Regions from separate parts of the Priestia sp. D51 genome, predicted to be linked through region 3. Evidence: riboswitches for the same ligand, from Rfam matches in the RefSeq annotation. Region 3 holds a riboswitch; each other region holds the start of a gene.

Region 1 (9,974 bases), on a different contig from region 3:
CGCTGATAAAACCAGCAATAAAAAACGGTAGTGCATCTGATGTGAAATATTTCCAGTTTTTAACCAATGAAAGTCCACTTGCTCCTGCCATAATTGGCACTGCCATAATAAATGTAAAATCTGCGGCTGCCTTATGGCTCATTCCAAGAAGAACCCCTCCTGAAATCGTTGAGCCTGAACGAGAAAAACCTGGCCAAAGAGCAATACATTGAAACAGTCCTATACCTAGTGCTTGTCCATAAGACATTTGGTCCACCGTCTCTACACGCGGACGTTTAGGTCCAAACAAATCTGCTAGAATCATTAATACAGCTCCGACCACTAAGCCAATTAGCACCGTATTTAAAGAAAACAAATGTTCATCAATGTAATCATCAAACAAAAGGCCTAACACTCCTGCGGGTAACAAACCAACAATTACCTGCATTAAATTTAAGCGATTTGTCGGTCCAATTGCAGCAGCTGGTTTCTTTCCTAATCCTAATAAATTAATAAAACGATCTTTAAAAATAACAACTACTGCTAAGATCGACCCTAGCTGAATAACAATCTTAAATGTATTAGCTACTGGAGATGAAAATAATTCTTTTGAATTTAACCACAGGTCATCCACAATAATCATATGCCCAGTTGACGAAACGGGAGCAAACTCTGTTAAACCTTCTACAATCCCTAAAATGATTGCTACAATAATTTCCCACATAAAGCTATGTACCTTGCCTTTCTTTCAAATTAATAAGCTTATCGCTTCGTTTTACATGCTCAACTATTTTCCTATTTTGACACTTGCTTTTTTATCATAATTGTTAAAACTATGAAATACAATGTGTATTTGCAAAAAGATAAGAATCTTTAATAATTTGTAATAAAAAGCTTACATGCTAAAACCAAAAAACAAGATATCAGCTTTTATTTATTTTAAAAAGCAGTTACTATGTTCAGTATAAATTCTGGTCCCTTAGCTAAAAATGAATCATCTAGACTATTTTTCTTTAGTGTGAAAAAATGACTAAATCATTATGTTTTTTCCATCCCCCCTTACTGTCATCTATCATTTTAATCCAATAGGGCTGACTTATACGACATATCCCCTAAGTAATTTGAAACTTTTTTCTCTCTTTTCTCGTATATAGTAGTATCTTTTTTAGGAGGCTTTTTACTATGAATGGAAATGTACGTACAATGAAATGGGTCACTGCTGGGTATGAAGCCTTGCTGGGAATTCCTTTAATTGGCGCGGGGATTGTTATGGGCTTTAGCTATACTCCTCTTTTTATTGGATTTATTCTTCATGCTATCACACTCATTTTAGCTAATAGACGAGGGTTATCTGCTTATGGAAACATACTAGGGCTTGTTACCTCACTGGTTGCTTGGATTCCATTTTTGGGATTTATCATGCATATTATTACAGCTATTGTGATTGCAATCGATGCTGCTAGACAACGCTAATTGTCTAGCTTTTTTTATTTAAGGGTTGATTTTTTACCGAATGATGGTAAACTTAAGCCGTAAATTGAATAATTTGAATGTTATTTCTACTAGGGGTGTCTGATAGCTCAGACTGAGAGAAGAGTGCAATAAAACTCTTTAACCCTTTGAACCTGATTTGGGTTATACCAGCGGAGGGAAGTAGTCTTGAAAAGAATAGTATATGTTTATTCTTTTTTTGCCTATTCCATCGGGTTCTGTCTATCACAGAACCCGATTTTTTTATGGTTCGGTATAGCTACACTTTATGCGAAACCGGAGGAATATGTAATGTCAAAACAAAATGTATCAGTTTCTATGAAAAAGCCTTTTCCAAACAGTCACAAAGTATATGTCCAAGGATCCAGACAAGACCTTAAAGTGCCTATGCGCGAAATTCATCAGTCTCCTACTACAGGGTCTTTTGGTGAAGAAGAAAATTGTCCCGTACGTGTGTACGACACGAGCGGTGTTTATACAGATCCCTCTTATGAAATTAATTTACAAAAAGGATTACCGGCTCTGCGCGAAAAGTGGATTGCAGAACGAAACGATGTAGAAACATATCAAGGCCGTACGGTTCAGCCACAGGATAACGGTTATTATGATGGTGATCCAAGAGATCAGTACGAGCGCTTTATTATTAATCGTTTACCTTTGCGCGCGAAAAAAAATCAAAATGTAACGCAAATGCACTATGCGAAAAAAGGAATCATCACGCCCGAAATGGAATTTATCGCTATTCGCGAACAGATGGATCCTGAAGTTGTGCGTGAAGAAGTAGCAAGAGGACGTGCAATTATCCCTAATAATATCAATCACCCTGAGAGCGAACCGATGATTATCGGCCGCAAATTCCATGTAAAAATTAATGCTAATATCGGAAATTCAGCTATTCGTTCAGCTATTGAAGATGAAGTAGAAAAAATGACATGGGCAACGCGTTGGGGAGCCGATACAATTATGGATCTATCAACAGGAAAGGATATTCACACAACACGCGAATGGATTATCCGCAACTCGCCTGTTCCTGTAGGGACCGTTCCTATTTACCAAGCGCTTGAAAAAGTAAAAGGCGTAGCAGAAGATCTAACGTGGGAAGCATACCGTGATACATTAATTGAACAAGCAGAACAAGGTGTTGATTACTTTACTATTCACGCAGGTGTTCTTTTACGTTATATTCCTCTGACAGCGAAACGTACGACAGGTATTGTTTCACGCGGAGGATCCATCTTGGCGCAGTGGTGTTTAGCTCATCATGAAGAGAACTTTTTATATACTCGCTTTGAAGAAATCTGTGAAATCTGTAAAGCATACGATATTGCTATTTCGCTTGGCGATGGGCTACGTCCTGGTTCCATTGCAGATGCTAATGATGAGGCACAGTTCGGTGAATTAGAAACGCTTGGTGAATTAACTAAAATTGCTTGGAAACACGATGTTCAAGTTATGATTGAAGGTCCTGGACATGTTCCAATGCATCTCATCAAAGAAAACGTAGATAAACAAATGGAAATATGCCAGGAAGCTCCCTTCTATACTCTTGGACCGCTTACAACCGACATCGCTCCAGGCTATGACCATATTACATCAGGTATTGGTGCTGCAATGATTGGCTGGTTTGGAACAGCTATGCTTTGCTACGTAACGCCAAAAGAACATTTAGGACTCCCGAATAAAGAAGACGTTCGCGAAGGCGTTATCACCTATAAAATTGCTGCGCATGCTGCTGACCTAGCAAAAGGCCATCCAGGAGCACAAAAACGCGATAATGCTCTGTCTAAAGCAAGATTTGAATTTAGATGGAATGATCAATTTAACCTGTCACTAGATCCAGAGCGCGCAAAAGAATATCACGATGAAACACTTCCCGCTGAAGGTGCTAAAACAGCCCATTTCTGTTCAATGTGTGGACCTAAATTCTGTTCGATGCGTATTTCTCAAGATATTCGTAACATGGCTCAAGAAAATGAAAAAGATGTAAACGAAGTAAGAAAAGAAGGAATGAAAGAAAAAGCTAAAGAGTTTGTTAACAGTGGTTCAAATATCTATCAATAATGAAGTAGAACAGCTTAAAAAACAAATTAAGCAGCTTGAAGGAAAGTTATTATTTGTTCAGCAAAATTGTCAGCACATTATCGTTGAATCCTCACATTCTTCCGTAAGACGCTGCATTAAGTGTTTCTATCAACAAGATGCAAAAAGGACTTCGTAAAGAAGTCCTTTCATCTTTTTTTGAAACGTGCTTTCAGCATGTTCTTAATCCAATATAGTATTTTAATAATAACCCAGCCTATAAATGTACCTAGCGTATTCAAAAAGATATCATCAATATCAAATACTCGTTCCGTTAGCTTGTACTGTAAAATTTCAATCAGAAAACTGATTAAGAAACCCGTCGTAAAGACTTGAATAAAACCGTCAAACCACTTCATAAACAACGGAATAAACATTCCAAGCGGCGCAAACATCACGATATTTCCCAGTATATTTGTCAGAGTGAGCATTATATTACCGCTGTCCCACATCAGACGGATTGTACTAAATAAATCCAAGTTCATTGCTTTTCCGTAAACATGTTCGTTTTCCCGTATGAGCGTAGCGTAAATGACCACTGCCGTATACGCAATAAATAGAGTGAACATGACTTTTTTAACAATTGACCTGATGCTTACATTCACTTCAACATCACCTTCTTTGACTCCCAAAACCATTTATTATTATCTATATGTACCCGTCCACTGCTTTCATTCGTAGTGAATGCATTTATATGCTTTTTTATCCTATCACATCAATAAATAAATACAATTCCCTTTATACAATTTTATTAAACTTGATTCTTTATAAATAAAAACCCTCATTATTTTATGCTACTCATTTCATTAATTTCTACATATATAAATAATAAGAAGCAGCGAGTAACACTTCGCTGCTTCTTATTTAATCTGGATAATAAGGATTCAAATGGATTAATACTTCCTGAATATTATCATGCTTTTTCATAAGTGTAGCTTTGATTTCTCGTCCTAAATCATGACCTTCCTTAATTGTTTTAAAGTGGTCAATTGAAATACGTACATCCACTAATATGTAATGGCCATGTTCTCTTGCTCGAACGCGATCAATCCGCTTCACATCTTCAAATTCATAAATACTTTCTTCAAGTTCTTTCAGTAGCTCTTCATCAATATTGCCTTCCATTAAGATTTGAAAAGACTCTCCCATCATTTGTCTGGCAATGTTAAAAATTAAATAAGCAACAAAGATACTTGCTATTTTATCTCCGTATAACAGCAGTTGAACATCCATTTTATCACCAATAATGGATAATAAAACACCAATTGCCGCTGCAATAGAAGCAACAATATCTGCTTTATGATCAAATGCAATTGCCTCAATTGCCTTACTGTGGTGCTGCTTGGCTACGTTTAAAGAATAACGGTACAATAATACCTTTGCTATGTATGAAATAACAGCAATCCACATGGCTAAAATATTTGGAGATTCAACCGGATGGAATAAACCAACGACTCCTTCAAATACCACATAAAATGATACAAGCAATAAAATAATTCCTACAATTCCTGAGACAATTACTTCTGCTTTTCCATGCCCGTATGGATGATCATCATCTGCTGGCTTATTTGCTACTCGTATAACCAACAAGACAATAATAGAGGCAAATACGTCCGCTGCAGAGTGAATACCATCAGCAAATACGGCATCACTATTTCCAATCCATCCTACTATTACTTTTCCTAGCGTAAGGGCAATATTGCTCCATACGCTAATCCATGCTACTTTTTTCGCAATGGACTCCCTTATACTATTATTCATTTGCACACCTCGACTTACTTCTTGAAAAATCAGCTTTTTTATCTTATCACTGTTCATTCAAGTGGGTCTAGAGCAACCTATTTTCATTTAGCTATATATGTTTCAGCACCGCAAAATTACTGATAATCCACAACATATCTTTCTTATTTCTCTGCCAACTTCTTATGATCAGTTGCCATTGGAGGTTCTTCCATCCACCCTTGCTCAATCATAATTCGAATTCCATCTTTTCCGTACTTCCCTATACGCCCAATTAGCTGAGAAAATTCTACTGCTACATCCGAACGGAAGGCCATAGACAAACCAGCACCGCAGTTATCAATAGCGATCGTCACCGCTGTAGAAGTATGATACATCATCAGCTTATCTGAAAACGGTGAAATCGGTGAGTTGGTTACATATGCATCAAGCAGCCTCGGACTTGGTAAATCAGCTTCAGACAGTAACTCGGTGAAGTGCTTGATTTGCTTACTTGCAAGCTTGACTCCATCAAAAAAATAAGAGCGTAATTTTTGTGTGGTAGCTACTTGACTAAAGGCCAGCATCAGCGTTTTACCTAATACATTTGTATTAACAATTTCTTGAATGGCGGTAACCTCTAAAGAAGTTAAAGGATGCATTTGAGAGAAAAATGGTGATATAAATGTTTTTTCGTCCACAAAATTCACTTTTACAGGATAAGGAATAACCGGAGGTCTCATCAGCATGCTTTTTCTTAAAATAACGTGGTTAGAATTCTCTAAAAGAATGTCGCTTTCTTTTACACATCGAGATAGGTGGTCATAAATATCTTGCCTTCTCACTGCGCTTAGCGCTCTGGCATATTTCTTCATACCTCCAATGGCCATTTCGTTTACATAAATAGCCATAAAAATATCATCGAATAAAGCAGGAACTCCTTTGTTCACATCTTGTTCCCCAAACCCTACTGGAATTGGAATTTTTTCTGAACTGAATAATTCCGTCAATTCGTCTACATGAGTTTGTGAAAACTGATGTGCTTTTTTTAAAAGTTCCTTAATCTCTGGATCTTTTACAACAGATAGAAAATATCCAAGAACGCATACATACAGCGTATCGCCTAAATATTGCGCCCATAAGTAACCTAACTCGGCTGCATTCAACCGCTGATTTTGTTGATGTTTTTGCATTTCACTCTTTATATTTTCGTTCATTCACTTATTCTCCTTTTGGATAAGGTCGTACTTTTACTATCTCCAAAGAAGCGCTGAATAAACCGCATAAAAAAGACCTAGATAACAAGTCTAGGCCTTTTAGGTTATGCATATTTTTGGTCTTCGGTCTCTTTTCTAAAAAAGCTTTTCATCGCATGAAAAACGTCTGATTTTTGTTTTAAAATAAAGTGTCTAAAGCTTTCGTCTTGAATGTTTTTGTACGCAGACATTAAAGTGGAATGTCGATTGTACTGATTCACTTCCCCATACCCAAACATATTTGACACTTTCATTAATTCATTTACTAACTTTACACACCTTGCGTTATCTGAAGTTAAGTTATCACCATCTGAAAAATGAAACGGGTAAATATTATAACGGCTCGGATCATACTTTTGGTTAATTAATTCAAGCGCTTTTCGGTAAGCAGATGAGCAGATGGTTCCTCCACTTTCTCCTTTGGAGAAGAAGTCTTCTTCTGACACTACTTTTGCCTCTGTATGATGCGCAATAAATTCAATTTCCACCGTTTCGTATTTCGTACGTAAAAAGCGTGTCATCCAAAAGAAAAAGCTTCGTGCCATATATTTTTCCCATATGCCCATCGAACCGCTCGTATCCATCATAGCTAAAACGACTGCTTTCGATTCTGGCTTTATAACTTCATTCCACGTTTTAAATTTTAAATCCTCCGGATAAATAGGATGAAAAGCAGGCTTTCCTGTCATTGCGTTTCGCTTATAAGCGCTCATCATCGTTCGTTTTTTATCAATATTCCCCATCAAACCTGTACGTCGTATATCATTAAATTCAATGTGTTCCACAACAATTTGATCAGATTCTTTTCGCTGAAGATTAGGCAGTTCTAATTGAGCAAATAAAGCCTCTTGAAGTTCCATGAGGGACACTTCCGCTTCAAAGTAGTCTTCTCCAGCCTGGTCACCTGCTCCTTGACCTTTTCCTGCTCCTTTTTGACCATCTCCAGCAGATCCGTCACGTGCTACTACATCCCCAACTTTACTGTCTCCATCACCTTGACCCACATGTTTGTTTTTATCATAATTGTACCGAATTCGATATTCATCCAATGATTTGATCGGGATTTTAACAACTTCTCTTCCATTGGACATCACGATATTTTCTTCTGTAATTAAGTCCGGTAAATTATTTTTAATGGCTTCTTTAATTTTTTCTTGATGTCTTTTTTGATCATCGTGGCCTTTACGATGGAGGGACCAGTCTTCTTTTGAGACAGCAAAACTTTTATCTACTTCTTTTCCCACGCTATTCCCCTCCTTATTTAAAAAACACCTGCACGTTTTTACTCGGCATGCATAAGCTATACCGAAAGTTTCTGACAAATACCTTTAGTTCAAAGGTTGGTTACTCTTATCCTATGCGCAAGAATGGTATACTTGCTAACTAATTCTTTTACTGTTAACTATTCATTTTATAGTGTCTAGTGTCATGTATATGTTTATGACTTATCATATGATGGTTAAGTGCAATGCGTACTACACAATAGCCTAATTATGCAGAGTTTATTTTAAGAGATAAGAAAAACATGGCACAGATCGGAAGTGCCATGTTTTCTTGTTAGTACTGAGTTATCGATTTAACAAACTTCCTACATAGCGCAGCAGTTCATTAGCAGATACTGAATTGTATCCATGCTCATCAATCAATCGAGCCACTACTTCATTTACTTTCTTCAGCTGCTGCTCATCTGGTGTTTTAGTGGACGTTGTAATTTTCACTACGTCTTTTAAATCTGCAAACAGTTTTTTCTGAATCGCTTCACGTAAGCGTTCATGAGAATTATAGTCAAATCGTTTTCCTTTACGTGCATAAGCGGAAATACGAATTAAGATTTCTTCGCGGAATGCTTTTTTCGCATTTTCTGAAATACCAATTTGTTCTTCAATTGAACGCATTAATTTATCATCTGGATTTAACTCTTCTCCTGTTAGCGGATCACGAAGCTTATTTTTGTTGCAGTATGCTTCGACATTATCTAAATAATTATCCATTAATGTTTTAGCAGACTCTTCATAAGAATAAACGAACGCTTTTTGTACTTCTTTTTTAGCAATTTCATCATATTCTTTACGCGCCAGAGAAATATAATTCAGGTAACGCTCTCGGTCCTCAGCAGAAATAGACGCATGCTGTGCTAATCCTTCCTTCAATGAACGCAGTACATCTAATGCATTGATTGATTTAATATCTTTTCGAATGATGGTAGACGAAATGCGGTTAATGACATAACGTGGATCAATACCGCTCATTCCTTCATCCGTATATTCTTTTTGTAACTCTTCTACGTCTGCATCGTTATAGCCTTCTACAGATTGACCGTCGTATAAGCGCATTTTCTTTAACAAATCGATATCGCCTTTTTTAGGCTCTTTTAATCTTGTTAACGTAGTAAAAATAGACGCAATACGTAGCGTATGAGGGGCAATATGAACATCTGATACGTCACTTTCACGAATCATTTTGTCATAAATTTTTTCCTCATCACTCACTTTTAAGTTATATGGAACAGGCATTACAATAATTCGTGAATGCAAAGCTTCATTTTTCTTATTGGAAATAAACGAGCGATACTCTGTTTCATTTGTATGAGCTACAATTAATTCATCTGCACTAATTAAAGCAAATCTTCCTGCTTTAAAGTTTCCTTCTTGGGTTAAAGAGAGTAAATGCCATAAAAATTTCTCGTCACATTTTAACATCTCCTGGAACTCCATCATTCCCCGGTTTGCTTTATTAAGCTCTCCGTCAAAGCGGTAAGCGCGCGGATCTGACTCAGATCCATACTCTGCAATTGTTGAAAAGTCAATGCTTCCTGTTAGGTCAGCAATGTCTTGAGATTTCGGATCAGAAGGACTGAACGTTCCAATTCCAGTTCGTTTGTCCTCTGAGAAGAAAATGCGTTCGATGATGACGTCTTCAATTCTGCCGCCATACTCTTCCTCTAATCGCATTGTATTTAAAGGAGATAAGTTTCCTTCAATTCGGATACCATACTCTTCAAAGAAGTCTTTACGTAAATGATGTGGAATTAAATGCAGCGGATCTTCATGCATTGGGCATCCTTTAATAGCGTAAACAGCTCCTCGATCAGTAAGCGAATAAGCTTCAAGCCCTCTTTTTAACATGGTCACTAGCGTCGATTTACCACCACTTACTGGACCCATTAAAAGTAAAATACGTTTACGAACATCTAAACGCTTTGCAGCTGGGTGAAAATATTCTTCCACCAAGCGTTCTAGCGAATCTTCAAGTCCAAACATTTGTCCACTGAAAAATTTATAATGTCTTTTACCATTTACCTCTTCAATTCCTGCATCCTTTATCATGTTGTATACTCTAGAGTGTGCAGGCTGAGCAATTAAAGGCTCATCTTTAATCAGCTTTAGGTACTCTTCAAATGTCCCTTCCCACTTAAGACGATTCTCTTCTTCGCGGTATCTTTCAACTTTC
Region 2 (9,974 bases), on a different contig from region 3:
AATAGTAGCTTATATATATATAGATTAGAATTTTATAATTTAGAAGCGAGATTTAGTTAAAAATACTCATAAACTTTCTTTTTTTTAATACACATGTAACGTTGAGTTCCATAAGGAGGGTTTTAATGGCATCAAAAATGCTTTTTCGAGCTAATGAGATTTTAGAGTCAACGCATGTCCCGTTCTGGGGGAAAGATGCTTTTCAATATTTCCAAAGCGATATATTATCAGAAGAAAATCCATTTCCCTGTATATTAGGGGTGGAAGGCTTTAAAAAAGATTTACTGCGTTTTTCATTTGTGACGACTCCTTATAACTATCAAGATATTAAACATGCAGCGGCGGCACTTAGAGAATACATAGATACATTTAAGACCATAGGTCGCTATACATCCTTTGTGTTATTCTTTAAGCCTGAACATAAAGAACGGTCAATGGAAGAGTACGAAACGATGTTTTGGGATACGCTGACGTTTATTCATCAAATTGATCAAAAGAAATGGCCGCAAGATATTCCGAAAGACCCAAAAGATGCATTATGGGAATTTTGTTTTCACGGAGAACCTATTTTTGTCGTCTGTAATACGCCTGCTCATTCTCTACGTAAAAGCCGTAAGAGCAGAGGATTTATGATTACATTTCAGCCGCGGTGGGTGTTTGAAGGTATGACAGGAGATTCAAAAATAGGGAAGCATGTACAAAAAGTCGTCCGCGATCGGTTAAAAACATATGATGACGTATCAGCTCACCCTGAGTTAGGCTGGTATGGACAGCAGGAAAACAGAGAGTGGAAGCAATATTTTTTACACGATGATAATAACAATACTACTGGACAGTGTCCATTTAAATTAAAAAGGAGTGAGCAGCATGGACGTAAAAAAAGCCTCTATTAAAAAAGGAGTTGGCGGAAAGTTTGAAGAAGTAATTAAAGAGCTGCTTCCGGCGTATACTGGATACGTTGAAGTACAGCATGATATTGCTTTTCAAACACATCCGTCTCATACGCATCCAACTGATGAAATTCTTCATATACTTGAAGGATCTATTTACTTTACAGTTGAACGTGATACGGTTCTATGTCAGGCCGGAGATCGGATACATTTACCGAAACAAACGGTTCATTCTTCAAAAGCCGGTCCTGATGGATGCACATACGTTATTTCCATTTTAAAATAAAGACGAAAGAAGATGATGCTTATGCTACGTTCCCGGCCAGTGTTGCTACTTATCGATGTACAAGAAGGGTTTTATTCACCCCAGTGGGGAGAAAGAAACAATTTAGATGCAGAAAAGAATATGCTGACGCTACTGCAAGCATGGAGGCGCCAAGACTATCCTGTCATTCACGTGCAGCATGCATCAGAAAATCCAGACTCTCCTTTACATCCAAGTTCAAAGGGGTTTCAATTCAAAGAAGGATTTGGTCCACAAGAAGACGAATACTTAATTCGCAAGCACGTGAACAGCTGTTTCATTGGAACAGAGCTAGATAGCTATTTAAAAGCAAATGGCTATGATACGCTTATCTTAATAGGACTAACTACTAATCACTGCGTCTCTACGACTGCGCGCATGGCTGGAAATCTAGGGTATAGGACGTATGTTGCGAACGATGCAACGGCCTGTTTTGATTGTATGTCCTACGATGGAAAAACCAGACTTCTTGCAGAAGATGTACATACATTCGCACTGTCTTCCTTGCACGGAGAGTTTGCAACGGTCGTTTCTACAAAAGAGACTCTTCAAGTCCTTCAAACCTTTCAATATGCCCAAAACCAATAACCGATGTGCATGCGCACATCGGTTTTTTATGTAGATTATGTTTCTTAAAAGAAGTAAAATAAAGATAATTCTATACTATAAGGAGTTTGTACATATGATCATTCGTTATGCTAAAGAAGAAGATTTACCTATGCTTGTTGAAATTTATAATCAGTCCGTTCAAACAAGTGCTGCTACTTTTGACTTAACGCCTGTAACAGTAGAACAAAGAAGGGGCTGGTTTAATAGTCATATTAGCAATGAACTTTTTCCACTTATTGTCGCGGAAAAAGATGGAGTAGTAGCGGGCTATGCTTCGCTTTCCTCGTATCGAGATAAAGAAGCGTACATTCAAACAGTAGAGCTATCGATTTATATTGATAAAAATCAACAAGGGCATGGTATTGGGAAACAGCTTATGAAGCGCATTTTGGAATTAGCTAAAGAGCTCGACCATCACGTTGTCATTTCAGGAATTACAAAAGGAAATGATATCAGTATCAAAATGCATGAGCAATTTAATTTTACATTTTGCGGAGAGTTTAAAGAAGTGGGCTGGAAATTTGATCAGTGGCAAGATGTACTTTTTTATCAGCTTATTTTATAAGATGTATGACGCCTTTACACATTGTAACGTTTTAGTTTCATGTGTAAAGGTTATTAAAATAATAAGTTGTTTTATTATTTTAATACGAAAGGTGTTAGCTATCATGAGTACACATTTTCAATATCAACATCTAAGAGCTGTGCCGAAAAGATGGTCCCAAAAAGAACTGCATATCCAGCTGAATAGAATCAAACACAATTCTGAACTATCTACTATAGCAGCAGATCCGCTTTTTCATCTGTTAGAATGTACCCGTTCAGGCCTTCAAACTAAACAAGAAATCATAGACTACATCCAAACCATTCCTAATCACCAACTTCCATCTTTTGCAACTCATTTAAGCAGGTTAATTCAGCGTATTTATTATATCGAAGCTGCTGATTACTATAACCGTCCCCTCAAAGGTTATATGCTTGTTATGAAAAACCAACCCGCTTATATATCTCTTCATTTTGCCGATCAGCTCATATAAAAAAAGCTCTCTATTCAAAAGAATAGAGAGCTTTTTTTATTCGTATTTTTTCACTGTTACTTGACATTCTTTTAACGGGATAAGCTTCGACTTTTTCGTCCATTTGTATCCTAGCCAAACAATTAAGAATAAAGGCAGTCCGATATAAGAAACAAGTACACCGTACCAGTCAATCGAGTCACCCATAAACGCCGAATAGTTTTGGCCTAAAATAACAACGGCACATAAAATAAAGGCAAAGATAGGGCCAAATGGGAAAAGTTTTGCATGATATGGAAGTTCACTCAAATCATGACCTTGAGCAACAAATGCTCTTCTAAAACGATAGTGGCTGATCGCAATTCCTAACCAAGCAATAAAACCAGACATACCAGAAGCGTTAAGTAACCACGTATATACCGCACCGTCTCCAAAAAATGAAGCACCAAATGCAAGTGTACCGACAAGTGCCGTTGCGATTAAGGCATTAACTGGAACGCCTCGTTTATTCACTTTTGCTAAGAACCTTGGTGCTTTTCCATCTTTGGCTAAGTTCCACAGCATACGCGTAGAAGCATACATGCCTGAGTTACCAGCAGATAAAACAGCTGTTAAAATAACGGCATTAATCGCTGATGCTGCAAACGCCAGACCTGCTCGTTCGAATATTAAAGTAAACGGACTTACTCGCACGTCATCACTTGCTAATGAATTCGCTGTGTATGGAATAAGCATTCCAATAACAAAAATAGCTAAAATATAAAATAACAAGATGCGCCAGAAGACTTGTTTAACTGCGCGAGGAACCGTTTTTTCCGGATCTTCACTTTCTCCAGCTGCGACTCCAAGTAACTCTGTTCCTTGGAATGAAAAACCAGCTGCCATAAAGATACCTAGTACAGTGAAGAATCCACCGTGAATCGGTCCATCACCAAGCGTGAAGTTTTTAAAACCTGGTGCTTCATTGTTAAAGATACCAAAAATCATCATAATACCAATAACTAAAAAGATAATAACCGTTACTACTTTAATTAACGAAAACCAAAATTCAGATTCACCAAATCCTTTTACAGAAAGGTAGTTAAGCCCAAACATAATTAATAAAAACAGGGCACTCCATAAAATAGAAGAAGAGTTCGGGAACCAAAATTTCATAATAAGGGCTCCAGCAGATAATTCAGCTGCAATCGTAATAGCCCAGTTATACCAGTAGTTCCAGCCGAGAGCGAAACCAAAGGATGGATCTACAAAACGAGACGCATACGTACTAAATGAACCAGCTTCAGGCATATAAGCTGCGAGCTCTGCTAGACTGGTCATCAAAAAGTAAACCATTACGCCAATAATAGCGTAAGCTAAAAGCGCTCCCCCAGGTCCTGCTGTGTGAATTGCTCCACCACTTGCTAGGAATAAGCCGGTTCCGATGGCTCCTCCTAATGAAATCATCGTTAAGTGGCGAGATTTCAACCCACGTTTTAATTCTTGCTGCTCTTGCATAGATAAATACTCCTTTCGAATGTACGGAAAGAGACGGGATAACATAAAAAAAGCCCGCAGTATATGTGCGCGCTTTTAAATCTGAAAACCGCGTCAACCTTCCGTGAAGATAGCTCTTCACATCACTCGCATGATGTGACAGTTCTGTTCCTGTTGGGAGACAGCCCCAGCTTAAATCAACCGAGAAGTGATTTAAACTTCGGCAATTTTTCCTTTCAAGCAACATCCTCAATGTTCTCTGCATTTCCGTTACTTTACTATTAAAAACTGCGACCTCTACCTCATCGATTAGGATGAGGGTTTTTTATATTCAATTGACATAAAAGAAGTATAACAAATACTAAAACGATTGTCATTATAAAAAATAGATTCAGAAAATAGAAACATCTTTGAAATCTCTCGAATCTATTTTGTTACGTATGGTATAATAAACATTGTCTTTATACTACATAAATATCCAAACGTACCACAGGGGGAGCCGCCGTGCTGAGAGTGAACGAAATGTTCAGACCCTTCGAACCTGTTAGTTAACGCTAGCGTAGGAATGTGGGAATAGTAGCATATATTTGCTTACTCCTGTGTAAACCGTTTGATATGAATGATTCAAAAACAGGAGTGAGAAACGTGAATAAAGCATTACCTTTACAGGCTAAAATTGAAATAGCTATTTTTGCAGCATTGGCACTTCTACTTGACCTTTTGCCTTCAATTAAAATTGCGACGGCTGTGAGCATTTCGTTCTCCATGGTGCCCATTTTTATTATGTGCTTTCGCTGGGGAGTAAAAGGCGGGGCTCTATCCGGTCTATTATGGGGGCTTTTGCAGTTAGCGACAGGAACAGCTTATATTTTAACAGCGCTACAAACATTTATTGAATATATTGTAGCTTTTGCTTTTATAGGTTTTGGAGGTATTTTTTCACAATCTATTAAAACAAATTTAGCTACCAATAACAGATCAAAAGCTTTTGTTTTAATTGTTTTATCTCTTATTATCGGCAGCTTCGCACGTTATTTCTGGCACTTTATTGCTGGTATTATTTTCTGGGGGTCATATGCGCCAAAGGGCATGTCCGCTCTATGGTATTCTTTTTCAATGAACGGGATTTCAATGGTAGGATCACTAATAGCCTGCTTAGTCATTCTTTCATTGTTAATTCCATCGGCATCAAGAATGATTGTAACTAAATCACACTCATCATAAGAAAAAAGACTAAATCTGCCAAGATTTAGTCTTTTTTCTTATTTGTCACCTTTGTTTACACAAAAGTGTGTCAGGTTTGATAACATAGTTAGTGAAATATTCAAAAAACTGTTTTATGATAGTCAACATATTCAAACGAGATAAAGGATTGATCGTATGCTACAGAAATGGATCACGAGCATAGGTTTAGATATTGGAACAAGCACAACAAAACTGATTGTAAGCAAACTGTTAATAGCAAATCAACAAAATCAGTTTACGCTGCCAGGCTGTCAAATTATTGATCGTCGCGTAACGTATGCAAGTTCCATCTATACAACACCTATGGTAAACGAGGTTGAAATCGATGTTCGGAGGTTAACGCTATTACTAGAAAAAGAGTACAAAAAAGCAGGGATCTCCTTAGATCAGGTGGAGGCGGGTGCTGTGATCATCACAGGAGAAACGGCTCGGAAGCAAAATGCAGAGAGTATCGTTCACTATCTAGCTGAACACGCTGGGAATTTTGTTGTTGCAACAGCTGGTGCTGACTTAGAAGGAATGTTAGCGGCAAAAGGTTCGGGAGCAATCGAACATTCTGCTGAAACCAATAAAGTGATTGCCAACATTGATGTAGGTGGAGGCACTGCTAACATCGCCTTATGTCAAAATGGAAAAGTGATTGAAACGTTTACCCTGCATGTAGGCGGAAGATTAATTCGGCTAAACGAAGATGGTATTGTTACCTACGTTTCGTCTTATTTAACTGAATTTTTAAAAAATAATTCTCTGATGCTTCAAGAAGGCGAAAAAGCAACATTTGAAAAACTCTCGTCTATTTGCAAATTGCTAGCTAAAGAAACCGTGGATTATGTGAGCGCACTGAAGCAAACCTCTTTGCTGCTCGTTTCCCCTCATACAAGATCTTCTACTCGGCCAGAGACAATCATGGTCTCGGGAGGAGTAGGAGCCATGATAGAGAAGGAGAAACCAAAAACAGTGAAGGAAGTGGCCATACACGGAGACATTGGTCCGCTGCTAGCTTATCAGTTTCAAGCCATACAGGTATCTCAAGCCGCTGAAACAACGCGAGCCACTGTCATTGGAGCTGGTATGCAAAATACAGAAGTTAGTGGATCAACCGTATACATTGAATCAAAGCGGCTGCCGCTAAAAAATATTCCGATTATAGAGATACCCGTACAGCAAGAGGAGGAGTGGAATCCGCAGCTGTTTCAAGAAAGAGCTCGAACGGCATGTATGCAGGCTTCAACTGTTTTCAGCGCAGAAGATCCTCCCGTTGCTATTGCTTTATCTCATTTCCCTTACTGCAGCTATAGAATGCTGCAAGAATTAGCAAAAGTAATAAGCGCTGAATTTGGTGCTTGTTTTAAAGGAGCTAAGTGCCTCGTTGTTTTATGCGAGCAGGATATTGCTAAAGCTTTAGGACAAGCACTAGCCAAACAGGAGAACGAATTAGAAATTATTTGTTTAGATCAAATTGACTTTACCCACGGAGATTATATCGATCTAGGGTTACCCGTAGCTGGAGAGGCAATCTCTGTTTCGATTAAAACACTCGCTTTTTCATCATAATCAACTGAACATACAAGGAGGAAACGATGTTTAAAACTACCCGGTTGTTAGGAGAAACATTTTCATTTTATAGCTTGAAAGAAATTATGGCCAAAGCAAACGAAGAACGTTCTGGAGATCAGCTCGCAGGAGTTAGCGCTGAGTCAATGAAAGAACGTATGGCAGCCAAACAAGTGCTAGCTGATATCACACTTGCTGATATTCGAAATTACCCGCTGCTAAGCGCAGATGAAGACAACGTCTCGGCATTAATCGAAAGTCAGATTGATTCATCGGTTTACGACATTATTAAAAATTGGACAGTAGGGGAGTTAAGAGAATACATCTTATCTGATGAGCATACCGGAGAAGACCTTCTTGCGCTTAGCAAGGGATTAAACAGCGAAATGATTGCGGCAGCTACTAAAATTATGTCCAATTTAGATTTAATTCAAGGAGCTGCCAAGATAGAAGTGCAAACTACTTGTCAAACGACTATCGGTCAAAAAGGCGTATTGGCTTCAAGAGCCCAGCCTAATCATCCTTCAGATAACTTAAAAGGAATGAGAGCATCTCTCTACGAAGCGTTAAGCTATGGAATTGGAGATGCGGTTATCGGAATTAACCCTGTTATTGATACAACGGATAATATCTACGCGCTTTTAAATGAAACAAAAAATATAATCAACGAATGGTCAATTCCTACTCAAAACTGTGTATTATCACATGTGACGAGCCAAATGAGAGCAATCGAAAAAGGAGCAGCTGCTGACTTGATTTTCCAAAGTTTAGCAGGCACAGAAGCCGGTAATGATTCATTTGGGATTTCACTGTCTATGCTCGATGAAGCGACAGCGTTAATTCATGAAAAAGGGACAGCAAAAGGTCTGAACCGCTGGTATTTTGAAACAGGACAAGGTTCTGAATTGTCAGCAGAAGCCCACTATAATATTGATCAAGTAACGCTCGAAGCTAGATGCTACGGCTTAGCTCGCCACTACAAGCCTTTCTTAGTTAACACGGTTGTTGGATTTATTGGACCTGAATATTTATATAACAGCAAACAAGTCCTGCGAGCTGGGCTAGAAGATCACTTTATGGGCAAAATGCACGGCTTACCTATGGGAGTAGACGTATGTTACACCAACCACATGGATGCTGATCAAAACGATATGGATAATTTAAGTATGCTTCTAGGAACAGCTGGGGTGAACTTTGTAATAGGAGTGCCCATGGCTGATGACTGCATGCTAAACTATCAGTCTCTTAGTTATCATGATATCGCAACCGTGCGCAATGTACTCGGTCGTACCCCAACGCCGTTATTTCAAAAATGGCTTGAAGATCAGCGTATTATGGAAAACGGACGCTTCACATCAAGAGCTGGAGACCCAACTATTTTTATGAATTTGATTTAAGGAAGGTGCTTACTATGATACCAAAGTCAAATCGCAATCCGCTTGAAACACTTAAACAATTTACCCCTGCCCGCATAGGTGTTGGCCGTACGGGAACAAGGCCGCTAACAAAAGACGTTTTATCTTTTCGCACAGATCATGCCGCAGCCGTAGACTCTGTATACGGCTCAGTTTCAGAAGATATTCTATCTGAGTTTAACCTTTTTTCTGTGAATACACGCGCGGAGTCAAAAGAACATTATTTAAAACGGCCGGATCAAGGGAGGTTATTAGCAGATGACGCTAAGAAAGAGATTTTAAAAAACTGCGTGCAGCAGCCTGATGTACAAGTAGTGGTATCAGATGGACTGAGTGCTAAGGCAATTGAAGAAAACATGAGCGACGTGTATCCTGCTTTAATTGATTCACTGGAGTCATATGGACTTCGTATCGGGACTTCGTTTTTTGTAAAAGGAGGACGAGTTGCATGTATGGATGAAATTGGTGAAATCATAAAGCCAAAAGCACTTGTGCTATTGATTGGAGAGCGACCTGGGCTGGTCAGTGCTGAATCCATGAGTGCTTACATGTGCTATGAACCTAGCAAAGGAAAAAAAGAGTCTGATCGTATGGTTATTTCTAATATTCATAAAAGAGGAACGCCTCCTATTGAGGCAGCCGCACATATCGGTACCATGATTGACAAAATGATTAAGCAGCAAACAAGCGGTGTACATCTTATTGTCTAAACATCAAAAGGAGGAGAACGTATGGCGTTACAAAAACAATTAAAACCTATTCATTTATGGGCTATTTCAGTTGGTATGGTTATTTCAGGACAATACTTTGGGTGGAACTACGGGTTTGAACAAGGCGGGATTATCGGACTTGCAATTGCAACCTTAATTGTAACCGTGTTTTACACAACGTTTATGTTCAGCTATGCAGAGCTTTCAACATCTATCCCGCAAGCTGGTGGACCTTCAGCTTATGCAAGAAGAGCACTTGGACCTTTCGGCGGATATATCGCCGGAATTGCATGCTTGCTTGAATTTATTTTTGCTCCTCCTGCTATTGCGGTATCAACAGGAGCATACCTGCACTTTCTTATCCCAGCCGTTAACCCTGTATATGCAACGGTAGGTGCCTTTATTTTCTTTGTTTTACTAAATTTAATCGGGGTAAAAGAAGTAGCGGTGATTGAGCTTACAGCTACCATTGTTGCACTAATTGGTTTATCTATTTTTTATGTAGCTGGTTTGCCTCATGTACAAACATCAAATATTTTCAACGCTCATTCATTTATTAACGGGCCAACAGGGGTACTAGCGGCTATTCCATTCGCTGTTTGGTTCTATCTTGCAATAGAAGGCGGAGCAATGGCAGCGGAAGAAGTGGAAAACCCTAAGAAAAACATTCCTAAAGGATTTATTGGAGCGATTATTACTCTTGCAACCGCAACGTTGTTTACACTATTTGTAACAGCAGGACTTGGCGGAGGAAG
Region 3 (9,974 bases):
GATAATTGAATTGACATAACAAAAAATCCTTTCTTTCTGCATACTTTCTATAGTTTACTAAAAAACATTCTTCTTCTCAAAGAATTGCTTTACCTATGCGTTTCTCTAAGGTTTCCGATAGAAAAATCGCCGTCTTTAAACATATATTCAGTAAAAAAAAGTAGGTTATTCACCTACTTTTTTACGATTTTATAGTTTTTATGATTAACGACTGTTTTCATGGATTCGCCTGTTTCAGCATCTTTTCCAAAATCTACGATAACCGAATTGTCTCGCACTACCATAACAATTCCTTTAAATCCTTTATAGTCGCCTTTTTTAGGCTGAATCGTATCGCCAACTTTAGCTGCCTTGACTTTAGGTGCTTGTTCTTCTGTACCTTGTGTATTTTCTACGTCCATCATGACCCCACCTTTTCCAATTTACCGTGTTTTTTATAAGTGAAAACACAATTTAATTTACTTTTTGTTGAAAATACTTAGTTTATTTTCCCACAAACATCCATGGTTAAACACCATGTGTTTGTCCATTTTCATTCTGCAAACAAACGCTGTATTTTTTATTATGTATGTAGCTGTTTTTTGTAAGAGCACATCCTTGTTCTATCATAACATTTTCTGTTTCCTTCGAACACCAATTACCCTTTAGTTTTTTAAAAAAATGACAAATTACACGGAATTATGTCGAATTTCATATGATTTTCTTTTTAGTATGATAAGCTATATATCGTATTTTAAGCATCTTTTATCTATTACATACGATTTTTGATAAAAAAACCGAAACTTTTATCCACAAATTGCGTTGATTAAATGAAAGGGGGAGAAAATGGCACAACAGCATAACTTTGAACACATTTATAAACAGCACATGCATGATTTGCTGCGCTATCTTCTCTCTCTTACTCGCAGAAAAGAATCAGCGGAAGATTTAATGCAGGAGACCTTTTACCGGGCACTTTTACACTTAGAAACGTATAAAGGCGAGGAAGTAAAGCCTTGGCTGTTCAAAATTGCTTATCACGCCTTTATTGACTGGTATCGAAAAGAAAAAAAACGCCCTACTGTCGAAATAGAAGAATGGCACTTTACTCCTCAGCCAAGTGCTGAAGAACAAGTGATGATTCAAAGTGAAATCGACGGCTGGCTTTCTGATGTATCTGCTTTGCCTCCGGCTAAGCAGAATATTGTACTGTTACGAGATTATCATGGCTTCACATATGAAGAGATTGCAGAAATGACTGGCTTTACTCTGTCAAAAGTGAAAATGGACTTGTATCGTGGTCGTCAACAATTGAAAAAAAGAAAGGAAGAGGACGGATGAGCTGTCAAGATATGAAGCATCAATGGGAAAAATATAAAAACGGCACTTTGACAGACAAAGAAGCAGAAACACTTGAACAACATACGGAAAATTGTGAAGCATGCTCAGCTCATTTAGAGCACTTGCTAACCGAAGATGAACCGTTATCGCCAACTCCATCAACTACTTCACTAAATGACGATACGATGTTGGATAATAAAAAAGTGAAAAAGTCCATTTATATGGCCAAATGGAAGCAGCGCCTTTCAAATGTGACAACTGTCATTAGCTCTGTCGTTCTGCTATGGATGATCGGCAGCTTTTTATCCATTGTATATTATCATCAATCAAAAACCGAATACATAAATAGCGTCAATCAAGCGGCTATCGAATCTGCTTTTCCGAACGTTCATATACGTGAAACCACTTCTGATACACAGTCCTTTTTCCGAATGCAGTCGCAAATGGAAGCTTATAAGCAAGTTGGACGTGAAGAGCAGGCCATTGGGACGTTTACATTTCATCAGCTGTTTAATAAAACGAGCGGTGTAGAAAAAGAATTTTCCGGCGGTAAATACGACCTTAACCTTTCCTTTGTCTATCCTGATCAAAAAAAACTAAAGCTACATGCAAAAGAGTATAAGGAATGGACGAATGAAACATGGAATGCATTAGAAAACCTACCAAAAGGAACGGTAAGCGAAGTGGCTATTTCTTTTGATGATACGTATTCGCTAAAAGAAGTTCAGCAAAAAATGAACGCCATCGACAGCCGTGATTTTTCTACCTCTTGGTACGCGCTTAATACAGGGAACGAACAAAAAACAAGCACAAAAGATGAGCCATTAATTGACTTAACATCAACATTTGGCTTTCCGGAGTTTTTAGACTTGCCTTACGAGCACAAAGGAAATCAAACGCACTCTACTAGCAAGTCGAACGTTTTAAATATGATGAAACTATTAGCCGATAATGAAGAAACAGTCCAAAAAGTTCGTCAGCTAGACCATTCCGATTTGTTGCTAAATCAGCGATATTCTTATGTAAAGAAACATGGAGTCGGTGTGTACGGCGTTGTGATTACAGGACCTACCAAAAAGCTGCTGAAATTAAAAAATGATCCGTCTATCACCTACGCTTCACTTGGAGATGTAGAGCTATGGAATTGGTTCAACCGCCCTTCATCCGGCACGTTAATGAATCAGTAACAAGCACTTGAAAACAAGTGCTTGTTTTTATTTCTTCGTTAATTCTTCAAACCTTTCTACAGCTTCACTTTTATCAAATGAACTAAACCATCGATAGTCTTGGTCATCTAAAATACGATAGTGCTGACTAATCATATTTTGCTGCAGACGAAAAGAACCTTCTTTTTGAATCTCTTTCCACCATACTCTTCCTCCGAGCGTTTTATCTTTTGGAGAAGATACGCCGTTATGAGCAATGATTTCTACTACTTCTAAGGGGACGTCTCCTAAAACCGATTGAAGGATTTCACTGTCACGAAACAAACCGCATACTGCAACAGTGGTCGTCCACCCTGCTTCCGTGCGCCCTTTTTCAATTTGAACCAATGTTTTTTTTGAAATACCAATAACTTCAGCCATTCTGTCTTGTGAATAGTTTCTTTCTAAACGAATTAATCGTATTTTATCCGATACGGATTTAATGACTTCTTGTTTATCCATTTTTACAGCCCTTTCTTTCTATACACGCACATGTCTTTAGTGTAATATTACACCTAATTAAAGAAGAGTTTCAAGCGTTTCCCTTCATCACAAAACGGGGAAATATACTGAAATGGTTTTTGTATACTAAAACAATTAAAAGGAGTTGAGAATATGTAATGTACATCATTGTATGGACTATGCTTGTACTATACGCCTTTCTGCTAGCTCCGGGAGCAAGCGCCGCTGATGATATGCTGTTTAAAAACCTTGTCACAGGAAATTTTCAACAGGTAGATCCGCTCGTAGTTATGGTATTCTCTTTTTTAGGGCTTTTCCCAGTATTATTCATGGTAATGATTTGTAAAAAAGATACGTACAAACTGCCTGGATGGCCATTTTCTCTCCTATCATTTGCGCTTGGAGCTTTTTCTCTTTTGTTCTATTATCATTGGAAAGGACAAAAAGTTCGAACACGTTCGCGTATTCCTTCACGCTTCATTGCCATCATTTCTTCTCGTCTATGGATTGGACTATGCTTAGCACTCACGATTGCTGGTTACGTATACGGACTATCCATAGGTTCAATAAGAGCTTATGAAGATGCTTTTATGCAGTCACAGCTTGTTAGCGTGATGACCGCTGATTTTTTTGTTTTAACGTGGCTTTCTTATTCCGTTATGACAAAAGAAAAGATAGCATCCCGGCCTTACCTTCTCTTATGTTTCATTCCAGTTGCGGGCCCTTTTTTTATTTTGTTACGGCATAACCGCCAAGATGTTAGAGAAGAAAAACTTTAAATAAAAGTCTTGCGTTCCATTCATTATTCCGTTATAATCATTTCTTGTACGATGAAAGTTGATTAATTAGAAAACATTTATATATCGGCATTTTATTTACATTTGTTATACATACCTGCGCTGTGCGTATACTCATGTTGTCTTAAACCTTTGAGTGTTAAAAGGGAGCTCAAAATTTAGCTGCAGATAGCACGCCCTTCTTGGGACGCTAAACCCGGCTATGAGGGCACCCACCTAGTAGATCTGGGTATTTAAGACACTTAGGGTTACGGCAGTGCGGGCTTATTTTTTAGTTAGCTGTAGCTAGCTTTTTTTATTTTTTTATTTATTAGTTTACATAATTATTTTATTGTTAACTTATATTTTTTTAGACATGTATGTTTTATTTATCTTCGATTGAGGAACATAAAAAGTAATAAAGGAGATGGATAAAATGAATGAACAAAAAATTGCTAAAAAAGTAAATGAAGTATTAGAAGGAAATCGTGTAGGAACATTAGCCACAGTTGTAAACAACAAACCCCACTCTCGCTATATGACATTTTTCAGCGATGAAGATGGTATCGCTCTTTACACACCAACAAATATCAATACACATAAGGCAGAAGAAATCGAAGCCAATCCGAACGTGCACGTACTATTGGGCTACAGCGGCGAAGGATATGGCGATCAATACTTAGAATTATCCGGGACAGCTGTTCTTCGTACCGGTGATCAATTAAAAGGACGTATATGGAACGATCACATGAAAGAATGGTTTGACGGTCCAAATGACCCTGAGTATGTTGTTCTGGAAATTACACCAAACGAAATTCGCTTTATGAATGAAGGCGAAGAAACTCCTCAAACCGTTCAGCTATAATAAAAAAGCGCACACTGTGCGCTTTTTTTATTTTCCTACCGCTTCTTTCAATTGAGCTGCTTTTTCTTTTGGAGACGCTGCTAAGCTAATCGCGGTAATAATAGAAACACCATCTGCACCTGCTTCTACTACTTGTTTGGCATTTTCAGGCGTGATGCCACCGATTCCTACAATTGGAAAGTCAATATTCTGGTTTCGCACTTCTTCAATTAATTTTGTACCTTGCACTGCTTTTGCGTCTTTTTTTGTAGAAGTAGGAAAAACAGGTCCCATTCCTACATAATCCGCCCCGTCTTTTATCGCTTGCTGCAGCTCTTGTACATTATGAACAGAGACGCCCACAATTCCTTTTCCTATTTTTTCTCGAACAATATGAGCTTTTTCATCTTCTTGTCCAATATGAATGCCATCTGCTTGTAAGCGGATCGCTAAGTCAAGATCATCATTCACAACAAAAGGAACGCTGTGCTGCTGACAAATTTGCTGAAGTTCTTTCGCCAGCTGATATTTCGCTTCTCCTGTTAAGGCACCCTCGCCTTTTTCACGAAATTGAAACACGGTAACGCCGCCTTCAATTGCTTCTTTTAATACTTCTTTCGGATCTTTTTTACAGTTATTGCTGCCCATTATAAAATAAACTTTCAGCAGCTTTTTAATTTCTTCGTTTGTCATTTTCCCGCTCCTTTTAACGTTGATGTACTCTTGCATATGATTCAATATCCTGTCCAGATAAAAGATGAAGCTGATTTAACAGCTCAATTTGAAAGCTCCCCGGCCCTTCTTCACCTTTTTTCGCTGCGGCGATTTCACCTGCCACTCCGTAAAAACTTAAAGCAGCAACGCTTGCCTCGACATATTCTTTTTCTACAGCCGCGAAAGCTCCTATAATTGATGTCAGCAGACATCCAGTACCCGTCACCTTCGTAAATAACGGGTGACCGTTGTCTACTGTATACGTTGTGTTTCCATCGGTGATCACATCTTGTTTCCCCGTAATAACAATCACTGTATCTAATTTGTTCGCTGCTTTCTCAGCAAGTTCAATGACGTCTCCTTGCCCTTCTAATGAATCAACGCCTTTAATGAGCCATGACTCGCCTACTACATTCGCAACTTCAGCAGCGTTACCGCGAATAACGGCAATATTTAATTCTTCTACAAGCTGACGTGCCACTTCTGTACGAAACGGTGTCGCTCCGGCTCCTACAGGATCGAAAATAACCGGCACGCCATTTTCATTTGCTGATTTTCCTGCTATTCTCATCGCTTCTACTTCTTGAGCCGTCAGTGTACCCATATTTAAGACAAGCGCTCCGGCGATTCGAGCCATATCAGCCACTTCTTCCTTCGCATAAGCCATAACAGGTGACGCTCCTATGGCAAGCAGTCCATTTGCTGTAAAATTGGTTACCACAACATTCGTAATATTATGAACAAGCGGACTTGTATCTCTTACTTTTTCTAATTGAGCTGAAATTTTACTAATATCCATGTTCTCTCACTCTTTTCATTTAGTTTTAACACTGCAAAAAAAAAGACAAAAAAGCACCTTGCATGCGCAAAGTGCTTTGGTATGTACTCACATTCCCTGCGCTGGCATTATCCAACAGGTTCAAATGGTCAACAGGCGCCCCTGTACTCTCAGCCTGCCCCGCGCAAGCTCCCATACTATTTATTACTACGTTTAAAGTTTACTATTAACTTTTTTTATTTGCAACCATTTCACTGTTTTGCCCATAAAATAAAGCTTCGTTATAGGCTGAGTGGTGTTGTAAATCTTACAGCTTTACTAAAAGCATCATTAAAAGACCTCCAGTAAACTACTGGAGGTCTTCTATCTCCTAAAAATTCTATCATTTCTCTTGAATCGCTTGATTTCTCACAGCTGTTTTTCGGTCCTTCCCTGCTCTTAAAGATAAAAGAAAACAAAGCAGCAGTACAAGTGCAGCTGATACGTACGGATAATTAACGTTTATATCAAAAAGAAAGCCTGCGACAACGGGTCCAATAATATTCCCAAGACTTGTATAAGCAGAATTTAGTCCGGCTACATACCCTTGGTCGTCTTGTGCCATCATCGACATTTGCGTGCTTATTGCCGGACGTAAAATATCTGTTGCTAAAAAGACGATAAATGTTACAACAATAATAAGCCAGTACGTGTGCACAAATAGCGTAAGTAAAATAAAAAGTCCCGTCATCATCAAGCAAAACGAAATGACTCTTTTTTCACCGAACTTATTTAAAATCCAGCCAAAAATCGTAACCTGCACAACAGCTCCTGCAATAGAGCCAAACGTAATAACAAACGCAATATCTTTTGGCGTAAAGCTAAATTTATGATCAACAAATAGTGAAAAGATCGTTTCATAATTGGATAATCCAAACGATGTCACAAAAACGATAATTAAACTTAAAAAATAAGGTTCTTTGTAGGAATTCATAAGCTGCAGTAGCAGCCGATCTTCTTTTGGATTCTCATTGTTTGAAACAGCATGATCTTGTACAGGACGAGACTCCGGCAAAACAAAAAGCGTAATCACTGCAGCCAAGCCTCCTGCTACTGCGGCCATGTAAAATGGCACGCGCATGCCGTATTCAGCTAAAAAGCCTCCAATACCGGGCCCGATAATAAATCCTGTTGTAATCGCTGCCGTCACATAGCCCATTCCTTTAGCGCGTTCTTTAGCAGACGTCACGTCCGCTGTATAGGCCATAACAGCAGGCATAATAAGCGCGGCCCCGACCCCACCTAGCATTCTGGATACAAATAATAAAAGAGGTGTACTCACTGAACCAAAGAACCATTCAGACAGGGCAAAAACAATCATTCCCGCTACAATAATTTTCTTTCTCCCTAACGAATCGGATAATCGCCCCGCTAAAGGCGAAAACAGAAATTGAGTTAGTGAAAACACCGCTACTAAAAGCCCCATCACGCTGCCGTTGATATGAAGCTCCGTCATATAGGTTGGCATAATTGGAATAACGAGACCGATTCCCGTAAAGATAATAAAAATATTTAGCATGAGCAGCAAAATCGCCGCTCGATTTCTTAACAATAATGACATATAAACCTCCTGATTACAAAAATACTGAACGTTCGGTCTATAAAAATACAAAATAATGAGGGATTACTCATTGCCACAATAAGCATCCCCGCTTATTTAAGAAGACCTTGCTATAATTCCGTTTAAAAATACATCGATTGCTGAATGGTAAAGCTGCAGGGCATTTTCCGTACTCGTTTTTCGAGACATGCGGCTCATTCCAACAAACAGCCCTTCTAAAATTACTGCAAGCTGCTCTGCATTTTTATGAGAAAACTCGCCTTCATCGATGCCCTGTTGCAAAAGTTCCCGGTTAAACTCCACGTGTCGTTTCACCATCTCATCAATTCGCTCTTCGATGTCGCTGCCCTTTTCCTCGTTGTTAAAAAACTCATCGGCAGCTTTCGTAAGAGGATGATTCAAATCATCTAAAATGATTTGCTCCGCTATTCCAAAAAGCTTATCTCTTGTTGTTTTGTAAAGAGACTCTCTTTCTTTCCAGTTTCGTTCCCACTCAAGATCCCATTCGTCTATTAAATAAAGAAAAAGCCCTTCTTTACTTTTAAAGTGATAATAAATATTCCCTTTACTGCTTCCCGTAGCTTCTACAATTTCTTCAATAGATGTAGCTTTATAGCCTTTTTGAGAAAACAATGCTTTAGCGGCATCTGCCACTTTTCTTTTGGTTTGTTCACTTTGAAGCTTTTTTTTATTCAAGCTATTTCCACCGCCCCGTACATTTATTATTTATACTGAACATTCGTTTTGTATTATCTGACACCTATACTACATAGGAAAAACCTTTTTGTCTAGTGAGAAAACCTAGTTTATACCTTTTTATATGAATCATTACCAAAACAAAGCCTCCTAAAAAGGCTTTGCCTAAAAAGCTTACTTGCTAACAGGATAAATGACCGCTGCTTGCCCGCACAGTTTGCATACAAATAAACAAATCATCTGCGCCTTCTTTCCTGTCTTTTACTCATTCAATTTCTTTGTCATAAACACACTGTATGGATCTTCTTTGTAGGTAGAAAACGGTTCGCACTCGTAAAATCCAAAACTGGCGTATAGCTTTCTAGCCGGTTCAAAAGCGGGTGCGGATCCTGTTTCTAAGCTTAAGCGTCGGTACCCTCGTTTTTGCGCTTCATTTATTATGTACTGCAGCAGCTCTCTAGCAATTCCTTTCCGTAAATGAGCGGTAGCTGTTCGCATCGATTTAATTTCTCCGTGGTGCTCATCTAACTCTTTTACAGCTCCGCACCCTGCTAGCTGACTTCCTTCCCACACGCTCCAAAACGTAATATGACGTTGTTTTAAACTTTCAATATCTAGAGCATGAATACTTTCAGGGGGGGAATGTAAGTTCATTCCTTGAAGGTGAGAACTTACTAGCTCAATAACTTCATTGTTCGTTAAGTGGTCTCTTTTTATTTTAATCATCTTCTCTTCCTTCCTGCTACTAAAGGGTGGTCAACTACAAACCGACTTATGAATACATTCACTGTCGACCTTTAAAAATCCTTTTATACACTCCCTTCTTTTTCTCCAGTTATTAAAACAGACTTTGCCAAGCAGATGTTTCATACATTGTTAAACGGAGGTGAAATTCGTTGAAGAAAGTTTTATTTTGTCTTGTCCCTCTTTTGTTTTTATTATCCGCCTGCTTTAGTGATCCTGTTCAAGATGATTTAATCGATTATAACAATCAAGATTTAAAGAAAGCGGCTCAGCTTGAAAAAGAGGCGATTGACGCATACGATTCCGTTACAGGCGCTAACTACACAAGTGACGCTGTTATGTACGATACGATGACGAGTGAAGTCATTCCTACCTATCGTAAATTTGTTGACGAACTGGAAAACATCGATGTAGAAACCGACGATCTTCGAAAGGTTCATGAAGGCTATATAAAGGCTGCCAATACCCAGTATAATGCTTTTATTAAAATTGTCAGTGCTTTGGAAAAGCAGGACCGCAACCTTATTGCTGAGGCAAACGCTATGCTTGATGAAGCACGAAAAGGTATACGCGATTACAATGCAGCTATTAAAAAGCTGGCTAAAGAACATGATGTAAAAATTGAAGAACCAAAAACACAGCGCGAAAACAGCCTATAGTTCCCATGCAAAAAGAAGGTCTCTAAAAACAGTAAGAGACCTTCTTTCGTATGATGTTTCAATTTCTCCACGTTCGTTCAATAAATGAAGAAGAATATCAGGAAATATTGCTTAACGATGCATAATAAGAGGCAATAATGTCTTCATCTGAATGCGGAATTTCGTTTCCTTTTACA

The links. Region 3 has a riboswitch for thiamine pyrophosphate ahead of thiM (hydroxyethylthiazole kinase). Riboswitches for the same ligand answer to the same signal wherever they lie in the genome.
Region 1: it holds a riboswitch for thiamine pyrophosphate, as region 3 does, so the genes downstream of both, thiC (phosphomethylpyrimidine synthase ThiC) here and thiM (hydroxyethylthiazole kinase) in region 3, are expected to answer to the same signal.
Region 2: it holds a riboswitch for thiamine pyrophosphate, as region 3 does, so the genes downstream of both, thiT (energy-coupled thiamine transporter ThiT) here and thiM (hydroxyethylthiazole kinase) in region 3, are expected to answer to the same signal.

What each region holds. Positions count from the first base shown of each region.
Region 1 is NZ_JBLTIR010000019.1:21,232-31,205, forward strand. Features, by position in the region: gene ACNHOZ_RS27930 (undecaprenyl-diphosphate phosphatase) at 1-703, opposite strand, end outside; gene ACNHOZ_RS27935 (hypothetical protein) at 1,162-1,452, shown strand; TPP riboswitch at 1,534-1,648, shown strand; gene thiC (phosphomethylpyrimidine synthase ThiC) at 1,762-3,531, shown strand; gene ACNHOZ_RS27945 (VanZ family protein) at 3,699-4,154, opposite strand; gene ACNHOZ_RS27950 (cation diffusion facilitator family transporter) at 4,414-5,310, opposite strand; gene ACNHOZ_RS27955 (DUF3231 family protein) at 5,454-6,485, opposite strand; gene yhbH (sporulation protein YhbH) at 6,590-7,768, opposite strand; gene ACNHOZ_RS27965 (PrkA family serine protein kinase) at 8,093-9,974, opposite strand, start outside.
Region 2 is NZ_JBLTIR010000002.1:45,231-55,204, reverse strand. Features, by position in the region: gene ACNHOZ_RS06910 (YqcI/YcgG family protein) at 126-893, shown strand; gene ACNHOZ_RS06905 (cupin domain-containing protein) at 868-1,176, shown strand; gene ACNHOZ_RS06900 (cysteine hydrolase family protein) at 1,198-1,782, shown strand; gene ACNHOZ_RS06895 (GNAT family N-acetyltransferase) at 1,877-2,368, shown strand; gene ACNHOZ_RS06890 (hypothetical protein) at 2,472-2,840, shown strand; gene ACNHOZ_RS06885 (amino acid permease) at 2,877-4,316, opposite strand; lysine riboswitch at 4,419-4,603, opposite strand; TPP riboswitch at 4,778-4,878, shown strand; gene thiT (energy-coupled thiamine transporter ThiT) at 4,911-5,519, shown strand; gene ACNHOZ_RS06875 (ethanolamine ammonia-lyase reactivating factor EutA) at 5,676-7,094, shown strand; gene ACNHOZ_RS06870 (ethanolamine ammonia-lyase subunit EutB) at 7,121-8,491, shown strand; gene eutC (ethanolamine ammonia-lyase subunit EutC) at 8,506-9,219, shown strand; gene eat (ethanolamine permease) at 9,241-9,974, shown strand, end outside.
Region 3 is NZ_JBLTIR010000004.1:233,898-243,871, forward strand. Features, by position in the region: gene ACNHOZ_RS17915 (ATP-binding protein) at 1-17, opposite strand, end outside; gene ACNHOZ_RS17920 (YkvS family protein) at 174-404, opposite strand; gene ACNHOZ_RS17925 (RNA polymerase sigma factor) at 826-1,320, shown strand; gene ACNHOZ_RS17930 (anti-sigma factor) at 1,317-2,507, shown strand; gene ACNHOZ_RS17935 (helix-turn-helix transcriptional regulator) at 2,535-2,987, opposite strand; gene ACNHOZ_RS17940 (hypothetical protein) at 3,146-3,766, shown strand; RNA gene ssrS (6S RNA) at 3,876-4,053, shown strand; gene ACNHOZ_RS17950 (pyridoxamine 5'-phosphate oxidase family protein) at 4,200-4,628, shown strand; gene thiE (thiamine phosphate synthase) at 4,656-5,300, opposite strand; gene thiM (hydroxyethylthiazole kinase) at 5,314-6,120, opposite strand; TPP riboswitch at 6,197-6,305, opposite strand; gene ACNHOZ_RS17965 (MFS transporter) at 6,482-7,699, opposite strand; gene ACNHOZ_RS17970 (TetR/AcrR family transcriptional regulator) at 7,796-8,395, opposite strand; gene ACNHOZ_RS17975 (GNAT family N-acetyltransferase) at 8,657-9,118, opposite strand; gene ACNHOZ_RS17980 (hypothetical protein) at 9,292-9,798, shown strand; gene ACNHOZ_RS17985 (UDP-N-acetylmuramoyl-L-alanyl-D-glutamate--2,6-diaminopimelate ligase) at 9,896-9,974, opposite strand, start outside.